2 linked regions of the Mangrovibacterium diazotrophicum genome follow. The protein of the gene in region 1 interacts with the protein of each later gene in a pairwise test. Links are inferred from orthologs where the notes say so. Each region holds a gene or a part of one and is shown in the gene's direction. Other genes may lie near its edges.

What was found.
Region 2: the proteins of recJ (region 1) and BC643_RS04490 interact in binary tests that used the Escherichia coli proteins (3 or more experiments, as listed by UniProt). The link is inferred for Mangrovibacterium diazotrophicum from one-to-one orthologs.

What each region holds. Positions count from the first base shown.
Region 1 is NZ_RAPN01000005.1:250,757-257,756, forward strand. What follows is about bases 1-2,844. They hold recJ (single-stranded-DNA-specific exonuclease RecJ), read left to right. Parts: upstream 1-483; coding sequence 484-2,205; downstream 2,206-2,844. Other genes in these bases: lysS (lysine--tRNA ligase), read right to left, coding at 1-174; BC643_RS22215 (uracil-xanthine permease family protein), read left to right, coding at 2,240-2,844. Outside these bases: more of BC643_RS22215, read left to right, coding at 2,845-3,460; BC643_RS22220 (DUF4251 domain-containing protein), read right to left, coding at 3,533-4,072; BC643_RS22225 (DUF4251 domain-containing protein), read right to left, coding at 4,323-4,832; BC643_RS22230 (sugar-transfer associated ATP-grasp domain-containing protein), read right to left, coding at 4,912-5,991; BC643_RS22235 (hypothetical protein), read right to left, coding at 6,295-6,888. UniProt on the Escherichia coli protein: Single-stranded-DNA-specific exonuclease.
Region 2 is NZ_RAPN01000001.1:1,105,530-1,112,674, forward strand. Bases 2,346-5,334 are described here. They hold BC643_RS04490 (type IA DNA topoisomerase), read left to right. Parts: upstream 2,346-2,711; coding sequence 2,712-4,958; downstream 4,959-5,334. Other genes in these bases: BC643_RS04485 (CvfB family protein), read left to right, coding at 2,346-2,576; BC643_RS04495 (hypothetical protein), read left to right, coding at 4,969-5,334. In the rest of the region: malQ (4-alpha-glucanotransferase), read right to left, coding at 1-1,506; more of BC643_RS04485, read left to right, coding at 1,746-2,345; more of BC643_RS04495, read left to right, coding at 5,335-5,403; BC643_RS04500 (divergent PAP2 family protein), read right to left, coding at 5,446-5,877; BC643_RS04505 (aminotransferase-like domain-containing protein), read right to left, coding at 6,008-7,145.

The sequences.
Region 1 (7,000 bases):
CAACACCACTTCCTGGAAGTTGTTCTTTTCAGGATCATAGCCAGCCTTTATTTCAGCTGTTTTAGCATTTACCGGGAACTCCTCGGCCGGATATGGCTCGATTCCCAACTCTCTTAACTTTGCTAAAGAATTTCTCCTGATTACTTCCTGTTCGCTAAGCTCTGCTGTACTCATTGGTAATGATCAATTATTATTCTGCTTGTAAAAAAATTTGTGCAAAGATAAGATAAGAATTAAAAAAACCCTACTCTGCACTGTTATCAAACTAAAACGAACAAAATCAGCTGTTTGTATTTTTACGCTCAATGTTAATAATTTTATGTCGAAGCTAAAGATTTGAGCGGATGAAATTTAGGTAAAATTTAATTTCAGAAATCTTCAAACATGCCTGTCCGTGTATTAAAATAAGGTTTCCAGATCAGCTTGCATTTTTTATCTTTGAGCTTTTAATCAAAGCATCTCCAAGGCAACACCGCAATATCAATGGATAAAATCTGGAAAGTAAAAGAACAAGGCGACATAAATGTAATCAAGCATTTATCTGCTGCCCTGAACGTCAACATGGTTATAGCCAACCTGTTGTCACAAAGGGGGATTACATCATTCAATGAAGCCAAGTCTTTTTTCCGCCCCAAATTGTCCGATTTACACAACCCTTTTTTGATGAAGGATATGGACAAGGCTGTTGCCCGCCTTGAACAAGCCATCAACAACCAGGAAAAAGTATTGATTTACGGTGATTATGATGTTGACGGAACAACCTCAGTTGCTTTGATGTACCAGTTCTTGCGGACCCGCATCAAAGATCTCGACTTCTACATCCCGGATCGCTATTCGGAAGGCTACGGTATTTCGCCGCGAAGCATCGAATTCGCGTCGAATGAAAAATTCACACTGGTCATTGTTTTGGACTGCGGAATCAAGGCGATTGAAAAAATCAAGCAGGCAAAGGATCTTGGAATCGATTTCATCATTTGTGATCACCACAATCCCGATGATCAAATTCCGGATGCAGTGGCGGTACTTGATGCGAAACGTCCCGGTTGTGAATACCCTTACAAAGAGCTTTCAGGTTGCGGCGTGGGGTTCAAATTGCTGCAGGCGTACACACAAAAGAACGATATCCCGGTAGTCGAACTTTACGATCTGCTGGATTTGGTTGTCGTGAGTATCGCTTCCGACATTGTTCCGGTAACCGGCGAAAACCGGGTTTTGGCTTATTACGGGTTGAAAAAATTGAACAGCAACCCAAGTCTCGGATTGAAAACGATCATTCAGATTTCGAACCTTGTTGGACAGCAGATTACAATCAGCGATATTGTTTTCAAAATCGGGCCTCGCCTCAACGCATCTGGCAGAATTGAGCACGGTAAAAAGTCTGTGGAAATTCTGGTTATGAACGACGAAGATCAGTCGTTTGCCCTTGGAGAAGAAATTAACTCGTACAACGAAATTCGGAAAACTCTCGACCGCGACATTACCCAGGAAGCCCTGGACATGATCGCACACGATCCCGTTCACGACGAGCGTTTTTCAACGGTATTATACAATCGCGACTGGCACAAAGGTGTTGTTGGTATTGTTGCCTCGCGCCTCACCGAACATTATTACCGCCCAACCATCATCTTAACCGAATCGAATGGTTTAGCAACCGGATCGGCTCGCTCGGTGCGCGACTTCGACCTTTACGAAGCAATCGGACAATGTTCCGACCTGCTTGAATCGTACGGTGGCCACATGTACGCAGCCGGCTTGACCATGAAGATTGACAACATCCCGGCATTTAGTCGCCGTTTTGAGGAAATTGTAAAAAACTCGATTACCGATTCTCAAAAAACAGAAATTCTGGAAGCCGACACGAAATTGCAACTGTCGGACATTACCCCGAAATTCTACCGCATATTAAAGCAATTCGAGCCATTTGGCCCGCACAACATGACTCCGCTATTCCTGACTGAAAACGTTCTGGACAGTGGTACCAGCAGATGCGTTGGCCGCAACCAGGAGCACCTGAAACTCGACTTGGTGGAGCCAACCGGGAACTCGTCCGTTTTTTCAGCAATTGCTTTCAACCAGGCAAGCCACTACGAAGCCATTAGCCAGGGACTCCCCTTCGATATCCTGTACACGATATCCGAAAATGAGTTCCGTGGAAAGACAAACCTCCAGCTCTACATACGCGACATAGCAGCTAAAATATATTAGTTCCGCTTTTTACTAACCCTTAAAACTAAACCCTATGAATCTTGCCAGTAAAAGCCAAAGCCAGTACACTCCAAGAAATATGGTTTTGGGCGTTCAGTTTCTCTTTGTTGCCTTTGGAGCAACTGTATTGGTGCCGTTATTGGTCGGCATCGATCCGGCCGTTGCACTATTTACTGCCGGCATCGGAACATTGCTTTTCCATTTAATCACAAAAGGAATGGTCCCGGTTTTCCTGGGCAGTAGCTTTGCCTTCATTGCTCCAATCATCGAATCGACGAAATTATACGGACTACCGGGAACCTTTTCCGGAATTATCGCAGTAGGAGTGGTTTACGGCGTGGTATCCGGCTTAATCAAATTAAGAGGACTCACATTTGTTGAAAGACTGTTTCCGGCAACTGTTGTTGGGCCCGTTATCATGATCATCGGCCTTTCGTTAGCCAGTGCCGCAGTAGACATGGCCAAAACCAACTGGATCATTGCAGCCGCAAGCCTATTAACGGCGATCATTGTCGTAGTCTTCATGAAAGGTATTATCAAACTTATCCCAATCTTTGTAGGTATCATTGTTGGATACATCGTTGGTCTCATCATGGGAGTAATTGATTTCACGCCAATAAAAGAAGCAGCCTGGATCGGGCTTCCATCGTTCACTGCCCCTAAATTTAGCTGGGGAGCAATCACCTACATGATTCCGGTTGCCGTAGCTCCAATTATCGAACACGTTGGCGATATGTATGCCATCGGTGGAGTTGCCGAAAAGAATTTCATTGAAAAGCCAGGTCTTCACCGCACCTTGCTCGGCGACGGTATTGCAACCAGCTTGGCAGGATGTTTCGGCGGTGTGCCGAACACAACTTATTCTGAAGTTACAGGAGCTATTAGTCTTACGAAAGTTACCAATCCATTTATATTGCGAATCTCAGCCGTAACGGCAATTGTTTTTTCGTTAATAGGAAAAGTAAGCGGATTCCTCAAGACTATCCCACAGGCTGTTCTGGGTGGCATCATGCTGCTTTTATTCGGACTGATTGCCTCGATTGGAATCAAAACTTTAATCGACTCAAAAACCGATATGACAAAAATCCGCAACCAGGTAATTGTATCCGTTGTATTGACCGTCGGTATTGGCGGAGCAGTCATATCCTGGGGTAACTTCTCCTTGGCAGGAATCGGTCTTGCCGCTGTTGTTGGCATTCTACTGAACCTCATTTTGCCGGGAGAATCCAAAGAGATCCAGGTTCAAAACGACTAAAAGCTTTTCTTTAAATATGAAAAAAAGCCGCTTGCATTTTTGAAAGCGGCTTTTTTGTTCTCTGTTGAATTCTTAAATACTCCGGCTTCTTGCAGGCATGCTCACAACCTCGCCTTCAAAACGCACAGCCTCCCTATCATCGGAAATAACTGTTAATTGCGCTTTTCCATCAACACCTATGCGCATTTGCAAATGCAACCGTTCCGAATCAGTATCAACATCAAAAAAGATTTGATAACTACGATTCCTTTCATCGTAAAGCACCCGACTGCTTTGGGCAACTTGCCGAAACTGCAGTCTTTCGCTTTGCCGATTTGACCAAGTCTGTGATTTTTCCAAATCGGGCAACCAACACGCGACAAAATCATGATCTATCCGAAGATCATAACCATACGACAGCGGCACCTTTTGACCTGATCGCTTGAACGTACAATCAGCCGTAAACAAAAACTCACCGGATTCAACCAAGGATTTGATTTCTTTCGACTCTTTTCTTTCCCAATTACCCGAGTACGGAAGTTGAGCACTTGAATAGACCCAACTTACCAACAAAAAAAATACAATTAATCCACAGGTCTTCATAATAAATACTTTTAGAACATTCCAGTTCAAGCAAAATAAATGCCAATCTTTATAAGGATCAATATAAATTATACATAAGATAACTAATCCTATTTGCTAAACGCCTCATGCAAATAATACATAATACTAGTAATCACGTGACCTTTTTGAAATCTATAGAACTTAAGTTCATTTCTACATTGACATAATTTTACGAAACTCTTTTGAATAGACAGTTTGGCAAGCTATCGCTATGAAATAACATTATCAAAATGATGAGTAAAAACGAAAGCGAGCCTGGTTATTTCTTTTCATCAACTGCTGACGCTTCGACAACACCACTAAAACTAATGCTTTGCCGGTGAGTCATCGTCACACTGAGATTTGCATATCCACTCAAGCCCACAATCAAATTCATCTGATACGTGTCACGTTGCTCTTTCACTTCAAAATTGACCTGGTAAGACTTTTTCTTGTCGTTAAACTTTGTTTCGATGTGATCGACCTTTGCCTTGAATTTAATTCCGCCGTCTCTATCGGCGTAAGGTGCCTGATAGGCTCTACCGAAATAGGGCAACCAAGCCTCAACGGAATCGCCTTTAAATTTTAAATCGTAAATAGAAGTAAGGTCTATCTTGGGCCCGGACATTGGACTGGCATACCGGGCTATAAAAACGAAGTTGCCCGACTCAACTAATTCTTCGATCTCTGCTGCTTTTTGCTCCTTTCGCTCTTTCGACGAAAGCTTTTGTGCGAAACATATCTGTCCCCCGATCAAGAATACAACAACCAAAATTCCTATTGCTTTCATGATTGTATGGTTTTATAAATTGAATAACAAAACCGATACCAATTCCAGAAACAAGCCACGCTCCCAAATCACCAAAACATCAATAAACCAACAGTGGATTCTCTTTCAATAAATGAAGTTTATCCCATCCTAAATCAGCAAAAACCGCTCCTTTGACACCTTGCGCGATACGCATTCCGTTATCCGCACCATTCCACTCCATTACTTTGACATCTTCATTTTTGTCTACTACTAAATCCCAGCCAATACAACGAACCTGAGGGATTGTTGCATGCAACGAAACAACTGCATCAACGCATTTTCGATAGCAAGGAAGTGTTTTCCCTCCAAATTGATATCCAGTATCCGGATGCCTGTCTGTGTATTGATAATTCATATAATAAACCTCTTGATCCAGCTTTCCCGTAACTGCGTCCGCAAGCACGTTTATCTCGCTTTTTGCTTTCACATTCGGCTGTCCTGATCTTCCAACTCTTAAAAAACTAGAACGGACTGAAACCTGACCTTCCCGATCTACAGCTGTCGTCAACCGAATTGTAGCAACCGAATCAGGCATAATTTCCTCAAAAAACGGGTGCTGATGAATAAAGTCCTGAAATACACCATTTCCCAACATTAAAATACTATGAATATCAAAATTTTCTTTTGTGAAAAAATGAATACCTAGGCCTTGTAGAAAGTTTGTGTCACTTTTGAATACTACCTTATCTCGATTCGCGAAAAGAACTTCTCGAACCTGATCCGGCAAAACGACTTTAGAATAAGAATCAAGCCAAATCCCATTAACATAGCTAACTAAGTCGGGAAACAAATCGGAACGGAAGATATACCTCGTCATCGGTTTCAAATAAGACACCTTACCGTAGTCGCCTTGAGCGTACTCCACTACAAAACGCCCGTAATAATTTTCGGGTAGCCAACCTTCCTGAAAACCACCATTCAGAGCCGAAAACAATTGCAGCCCGGGAGAAAACACCTTGCCTCCCAAGATATCTTCAGCATATTCATCACACTTTCGGACCATGCTTTTACTCAGTTTTCCTCTCTGAGCTTCTACATCGGCAAGAATTTTATATGTCTCTTTGTTTATCAAATAATTATACCTCTTCCATTTCACATCATCGAATAAACGCTTCGCGATCAACTTAGATTTACTCATACCATTTATATAATTAAGCTAGAATTAATGACACCAATCTCCCACATTCTCCACTCTTTTTTCAATTCCGTCAGCCCTTGTCCTGGAGCCCAAGGAACCAGTGAACAATTAGCGCTTTTAATGTCTATCGAAAAGAAGACTTACAATACTTCTAATTAAAGCGCAAATTACAATACTCAAACGATTACATCAATTCGTAAATTCCCCCATCAATCCAGACTCGTTCAAATCCCTAATCTACATGTAAAAGGATTTAAAACGCTGATTGTACCAATCAGGCAATAATACTTGAACTTTAGGGAACTAAAAACCCACTCCTACCCCAATACTAAAAAATGGTTCCCAATCGTCGTAAGGAGAGTTTTCATCCTGAAGTACATCGAAGAGAATCTGCGCGTTTAGCCAAACATTCTGAGAAATCGGCTGGCTGTAGCCTCCACCTACAAATAGGAAGTTCACCCATTCGCGTTGACTGTCTCCGTTTGTGTAGAACAGCTCGTAATTCATCAGCTCGTACTCAATATGCGTGTAGAGCGACCGCATGATACGGTAACGATTAAAAATGCTGAATCCGTAATTTGAAGAACTGTAATCCTCGGAGTACCGTTTGTCATTTACGTACTCGTAAGTTAACTGAGTACCAACCGATAACTTAGGACTAATTTTATAACCAATAAGCGGGGCAACACCAACGGTAGTAACGCGGCCAAAAGACAAATTAACGTAACCGCCATAATAGAGCTTGCTCGCGTCGAATTTCGGTTGTTGCTCAACTGTTTGGGGCTGCTCCTGCACGATCACCGTATCTTGGGCAACAACTTGTTCCTGAGCGCCGCTTTGGCCGAAAACATTGAATGAAACAATTAACATTCCAGCTAAAAAATAAAGTACTTTCATGCGGGTTGGTTTTATGAATTATAACTCGGTTCCTTATAAATTTACGGAATTCTTCCCGTATGAAAAGCAACCAACCTGCAAGTGTGCACGATAATTAATTCAAATACTGAAG
Region 2 (7,145 bases), on another replicon or contig:
CTACTCGTCCAACTTCACCACACGGTTGTACTTTTCTGTCAGATCGACTAAAAAGTCTTTGTGCGTCTTTTTCAGCATGCGCCATTCCATCCGCCATTCCCAGTTATTTTTCACTGTTCCCGGGGTGTTCATGCGGTGCTTGCCGTCAAGTTCCAACAAATCCTGCATCGGCACAATCGCAATTTTGGCCACCGATGCCCAAGCTGTTTCCAGCAAACTGCGATGCAAAATGTTCCAGCCTGCCGTGAAGTAACTTTTCAGATTTTTTCGCTCTTCTTTCGTCGCTGTTTTTAGCCAGCCTAAAGTCGTGTCGTTATCGTGTGTACCTGTGTAAACTGCGAAGTTTTGTCCGTAATTGTGCGGCAAATTCACATTGGTTGCATCCGAGGCGTAAGCAAATTGCAGCACCTTCATGCCGGGCAATTCAAAAGCATCGCGAAGCGCCTCCACTTCCGGTGTAATAATACCAAGGTCTTCAGCAATTACAGGTAGATAGCCCAATTGCGATTTCAGTAAACTCAGCATCTCAAAGCCTTTGGCCGGCCACCATTCGCCGTTAATAGCGTTTTCTTCACTCGCCGGAATTGACCAAAACGACTCCAAACCACGGAAATGGTCAATCCGCACCAGGTCGAACATGCGCAGGTTGAAATGAATTCGCGCCGCCCACCAATCGTATTGCCGCTCAGCCAACCGGTCCCAATTAAAAATCGGGCATCCCCAGTACTGGCCTGTTTCACTGAAATAATCCGGAGGAACGCCCCCGACATGGGTCATTTCACCTTTGTCATTCAGCATGAAAATATCCTGGTTGCCCCAAACATCAGAGCTGTCAAGCGACACGTATAACGGAAGATCGCCAAAAATCAGAATCCCTTTTGAATTGGCATAATTCTTCAACTGGAACCACTGCCGGAAAAAAATAAACTGAACGAACCGATGGAAATTAACCTCGCCATCGCTTTCCAAAAGCGCAACATCAACGGCGTGAGATTGGCGCTTTCTGAGCTCGTCGTCCCATTCGTTCCAGCACAAATCTTCATCGTTGTTCTTCAGGGCACGGAACAAGGCATAATCCGTCAGCCACCACGAATGCTCGCCTAAAAAGGTGTAGTAATCTTCTTTCCAGTCGTCAAAATTTTCGGAAAAAGCCTCGTAAGCTTTCCGTAGCAGCGCCGTCTTTTCAACCACCACTGTATCGTACTCAACTTTCTTCTCTGATAACTCTGGAAAGCCCAGCAAGTCTTCCTCTGCCAGCAGCCCCTCGTCGGTCAATCGTTCCAAACTGATAAACAGAAGGTTTCCTGCAAAAACGGAATACGACTGGTAAGGTGAATTCCCATAGCCAGTCGGCCCGATCGGCAAAATTTGCCACAATCGTTGTTTCGTTTCCGCCAAAAAATCAACAAACTCATAGGCATCTTTTCCCAAAGTGCCAACTCCGTATTTATTCGGCAGCGAACTTAAATGCAATAAGACTCCGCTACTACGCTCTAATTCTTTCATTTACTTTCCTTGATTATATCGTCCCGAAAATCAATCTCCCTCCTCACGTTCCTGCGTTCAGTCAAGAACTCACTCGGTATAAGACAAAAATAAATTTTTTATCGTATTCGAAAGCAGATCAATGCAAAAACATCTTTCAATGTCAGTTCACTTTATTTTGAAGTAATCGCAGGCATCAAAATTTCGAATGGCAAATTCCGTCGAAAGAACTACCTTTGCGGGCAAAGAAATACAGATTTATGGCTGCAATTGGTTTATTGAATGAGTTGGAAATTGTCAAAGAAGTTGACTTTGGATTGTACCTAGATGGTGGTGAACAAGGTGAAATTCTTTTACCGAAACGCTATGTTCCTGCAAACTGCAAAGTGGGCGACCAGATTGAGGTGTTCATCTACCTCGACTCGGAAGACCGGCTTATTGCAACCACTGAAACACCGCTGGCCATGGTTGGCGATTTTGCGATGCTGAAGGTCGTTTCGACCACTCCTGTTGGCGCCTTCATGGAATGGGGCTTGCAAAAAGACCTGCTCGTGCCTTTCCGCGAACAGCAATTCCCCATGGAAGAAGGCCGCAACTACCTGGTTTTTGTTTACGTTGACGACGAAACGCAGCGTATTGTAGGCTCCTCAAAACTTGATAAGTTCGTTGATAACCTACCCGTTGACTACGAAGCCGGAGAAGAAGTGGACCTGATTATTGCGGGCAAAACCGACTTGGGCTACAAAGCTATTATCGACAACAGCCACTGGGGCTTGATCTTTAAAAATGAAGTGTTCCAGCCGTTGAAAACCGGCGACCGCTTGAAAGGGTACATCAAGAATGTGCGCCCCGACGAGAAGATCGACCTGGTACTTCAAAAGCCGGGATACGAGAAAATTGACAGCATCGCTCAAGGCGTTTTGGACAAATTGAAAGAAGCAGGAAATTTCATGCCTGTCAACGATAAAACCGATCCGAACGAAATATCAAAACTGTTCGGAATCAGCAAAAAGAACTTCAAAAAAGCGATCGGTTCGCTCTACAAGCAACGTTTAATTACGATTGAAGATGACGGAATAAAAGCTGTGTGACAGTGACCAGTTCGAAGTGATCAGTATTCAAACAGTTACGATTTAGCTATTTACAATTGACAAATTGGAAAGCAACCAATTTACAGCTTGAAGTTTACTTCTTGCAGCTTTTGACTTTCAACTTTTGCCTTCACCATGAAACTTTGTATTGCCGAAAAACCTAGTGTAGCCAGAGAAATCGCCCAAATTATCGGGGCCAAAACCCGCCGCGACGGTTATTTTGAAGGAAATGGCTACCAGGTGAGCTGGACATTCGGACACTTGTGCACCCTAAAAGAACCACACGATTACACTGACAAATGGAAATACTGGGACATGCGCTACCTTCCCATGATTCCGCCACGTTTCGCGATCAAAGTCATTGAAGACAGCGGGGTGCAAAAGCAATTCGGCATTCTGGAGAAACTCATCAGCGAAGCGCAGGAGATCATCAACTGCGGTGATGCCGGCCAGGAAGGAGAGCTCATCCAGCGCTGGGTGCTCACCAAAGCCATCAACAAAGCCCCGGTCAAACGCCTCTGGATTTCGTCGCTGACGGAAGAGGCCATTCGCGAGGGTTTTGAAAAGCTGCATGAAGGCGAAGAATTCGACAAACTCTACGAAGCCGGGAGCGCCCGTGCCATCGGCGACTGGTTGCTGGGCATGAACGCTACACGCGCCTACACGCTGAAATACGGGCAGAATAAACAAGTGCTATCTATCGGCCGCGTGCAGACACCAACTTTGGCGATGATTGTTGAACGTCAACTGGAGATTGAGAACTTCAAACCGGTGCCTTATTGGGAAATCAAAACTATTTACCGCGACACCGTTTTTTCGGCGACCAGCGGACGTTTTCAGAAGCCGGAGGACGCGCAAACCGTGTTACAGGAAATTTCCGGCATCGACCTGTACATTGGCAATATTGAAACCAAGAACAGCAGCGAGCACCCTCCCCGCCTCTTCGACCTGACTTCGTTGCAGATTGAATGCAACCGCAAGTTCAGCATGAGTGCGGACGATACGCTGCGCACCATCCAGTCGCTTTACGAGAAAAAAGTAACGACCTATCCGCGTGTTGACACCACCTTCCTGTCGGACGATATTTACAAGAAGGTGCCGGCAACACTAAAAAATATGAAAGGCTACGAAAGCCTGACGCAACCGATTTTGGAAGCCGGCAAAATCCGGAAATCGAAAAAGGTATTCGACAACAAGAAAATCACCGATCACCACGCCATCATACCAACCGGGCAAAACCGGATCGATTTGAGCGATGCCGAACGGAAAGTTTTCGATTTAGTTTGCAAACGTTTCATCGCTGTGTTTTACCCCGACTGTAAAGTGGCCAACACCAGTGTTGAAGCAAAGATCGCCCAACACGATTTTAAAACTACCGGGAAACAAATTCTGGAACCGGGCTGGCGCGTAGTCTTCCAAAACGAAGACAAGGACGACAACAGCGAAGATCGGATTCTGCCAGCCTTTACCAAGGGAGAACACGGTCCGCATCAACCCGATTTGCAGGAAAAGCAAACCCAGCCACCGCAATATTTCACCGAAGCGACTTTGCTGCGAGCGATGGAAACGGCCGGCAAAAACATGGACGACGAAGAGCTGCGCGAGCTCATGAAGGAAAACGGCATTGGCCGCCCTTCAACCCGTGCCAACATTATTGAAACCCTCTTCCGCCGTCGCTACATTCAGAAGGAGCGAAAACGCTTGGTTGCAACGCCAACCGGAGTTGAACTCATTCAGAGTATTGAAAACGATCTGTTGAAATCGGCCGAACTCACCGGCCAGTGGGAGCGAAAATTACGCCAGATTGAATCGGGCGAGGTAGAAATCGCTCAATTTATGGACGAAATGAAGACGATGGTTTCCGAAGTGATTAACCAGGTAAAAAGCTCGCCACGCAGGCAGATCACCATTCTGGAAGACGAGGAAACACTGAAGGCGAGAGCCAAAGAAGAGGCGAAGCAACAGAAAAAAGAAGCGGCCCAAAATGCGGCTGATAATATTGAATGTCCGAAGTGTGGAAAAGGAAAGCTGCTAAAAGGAAACTCGGCCTGGGGCTGCTCGGAATGGAAAGCAGGCTGCCGTTTTACAATTCCGTTTGCCATGTACGAAAAGCAACTGACCGACAAGCAGGTAATAACATTGGCAACCAAAAAGAAAAGCCCGGTTATTAAAGGTTTTAGCTACAACGATCTAAAAATTGACGGCAAATTGATCCTCAACGAGAATAGCGAGCTCATTCTGCAAACCGAGATTAAAGACGACAGCAGCTGCCCCAAATGTAACGTGGGCAAAATTGTAAAGGGGAAAACCGCTTACGGTTGTACTAATTTCAAATCGGGATGCGACTTTCGGATGCCGTTTGAGATTGCAGTTTCTAGCTAGAAAGTGCTTTATGAAAACTAAAATCAGAAATAAAACACCCCAATCTCCCGCAAAATGGGATACCAAGAGCACGATAAGCACTATTGGTATTGCCCTGATCGTTGGCCTCATTGCCTTTTCACAAACTATCAAACCCAAAAGCAATCGTGTTGACTATTTAAGATTCGATCAAACGACCAAAGGGTATATAACTCATATTGCTGAAAGAGGTGGCTATTTTCAAGGCTACAAAGGAGCTAACTATATGACCTCCGGCTATGAGATTTCGTACGAGTTTTCAGTCGATGGCGTAAACTTCGCGGGAAAGTCTCTGGTACCTCAAAATGAAGCTATTTTGAAAATCAGAAATCAACAAAAGAATAATAATGGTCCAATTACCGTGAGGATTTGGTACAATTCTAACAATCCTCAGTTTAGTGATATTGACTTGAGCAGTATCAACTAAAAACATCAGAAGACCAGACACGAAAATTCTTGTTTGTATTTTCTAGCCCAGTAACCGGAAAAACAGGGCAACCAAAATACCAACGATTACACCACCAAAGACTTCGCGAAAGGTGTGCCCCAGGCTTTCTTTCAGCTGGGCACTCTTAAATTCTTTCAGCTCTTCAAAATCGATTCTCTTCGATAATATATTGAGGAAACGTGCATGTTTACTGGCTTCGTAGCGCACGCCCATCGCATCGTGAATGGTGATGATGGAGAACGTAATGGCGATGGCAAAAAAGTAATTGTCAATTCCCTCGAAAAAACCAATGGTACAAGTTAAAGCTGTTACCACCGCCGTGTGCGAGCTGGGCCACCCACCGTTCGACTTCAGCAACTCGAAATTCCATTTTCCTTTTCTAATTTTGAAATTGATCAGTTTTACTGCCTGTGCCACAACCATTGCAGTCAAAGCTGCCAAAGCTGTTTCCATTGCCGAATTCATTTGCATAAACGAGTCCTCCTGTCGGTTTTAATAGACGAACACCACAAGATAATTATTTCTTTCAGTTAGAAGTGCCTTGGGGCGACATCTTTTAAACGGATGCCACCCCGCGCTTCAACTAAACCGCGCAAAGAACTTTCTTCATTTCTTCGGCAATAATCTGCACGCCTTTTTCAATTTCGTCCGGATCTGCGTTTGTAAAGTTCAAACGAATATGATTGCTGCCCTGCCCTTTGGTGTAGAACGAATTCCCGGGAACGAAAATCACGCCGCGTTCCATGGTCGATTTAATCAGCTCGTCAGCACGTAAACCATCCGGCAGCGTCAGCCAGATAAACATGCCACCAGTTGGCTGGGTCACCTTTACGTCATCCGGCAAATAGCGATTCAACATATCAACCATACAGGCTGCCTGTTCCTCATATTTTGTTCTAGTCCGGCTTAAATGTTCATCCAGATCGTTGTGCGTCAAGTAGTGGTGCAAAACGTATTGAGTCAGGTTATTCGAGTGCAAATCAGCTGCCTGTTTCGCTTTATCGAAATGCGGTACCAAAGCCGGCGGCAGAATCACCCAACCATTGCGCAGTCCAGGAGCGACCATTTTCGAGAACGAGCCAGTCCAGGCTACATGATCCGGCGCATATTTTTTTACCGGCGCAGGGAATTCCTCGCCAAAACAAATTTCATTGTAAGGATCGTCTTCCAGCAAAAACTGGTTGTAGCGACGTAACAATAACGCCAAATCCTGTCTTTTTTCATCTGAATAACTGATTCCCGATGGATTTTGGGCATTGGTAACCGCGTACATTAATTTGATTTCATCGTTCAGAAACAAGTCTTCGACCTGCGCCAAATCAGCACCGTCTTCCAGCAAGTCTACTTCCTTAAAATTGGGCAGATAAGCCGACATCGATTGGATAGCTCCCAAATAGCTAGGTTTTTCTAAAATCACGCCATCTCCGGGATTGATAAACAGCTTCGACAAAATGTCAATTGCCTGCTGTGAACCATTCGTAATAACAACCATCTCCGGTGTAATCTTCATGCCATACTTGGCACTGTAGCGACTGGCAATCCACTCGCGCAGTGGGTAATACCCCAACGAACCGGCATATTGCAGAATATTACGGCCAGCGTCGGCCATTACTGCCCTTGTACTCTCGGCCAATTCGTCGACCGGGAACAAAGACGGATTTGGCAATCCTCCGGCAAACGAAATCATTTTTTGCTGGCCAATGGCATTTAAAATGCTGCGA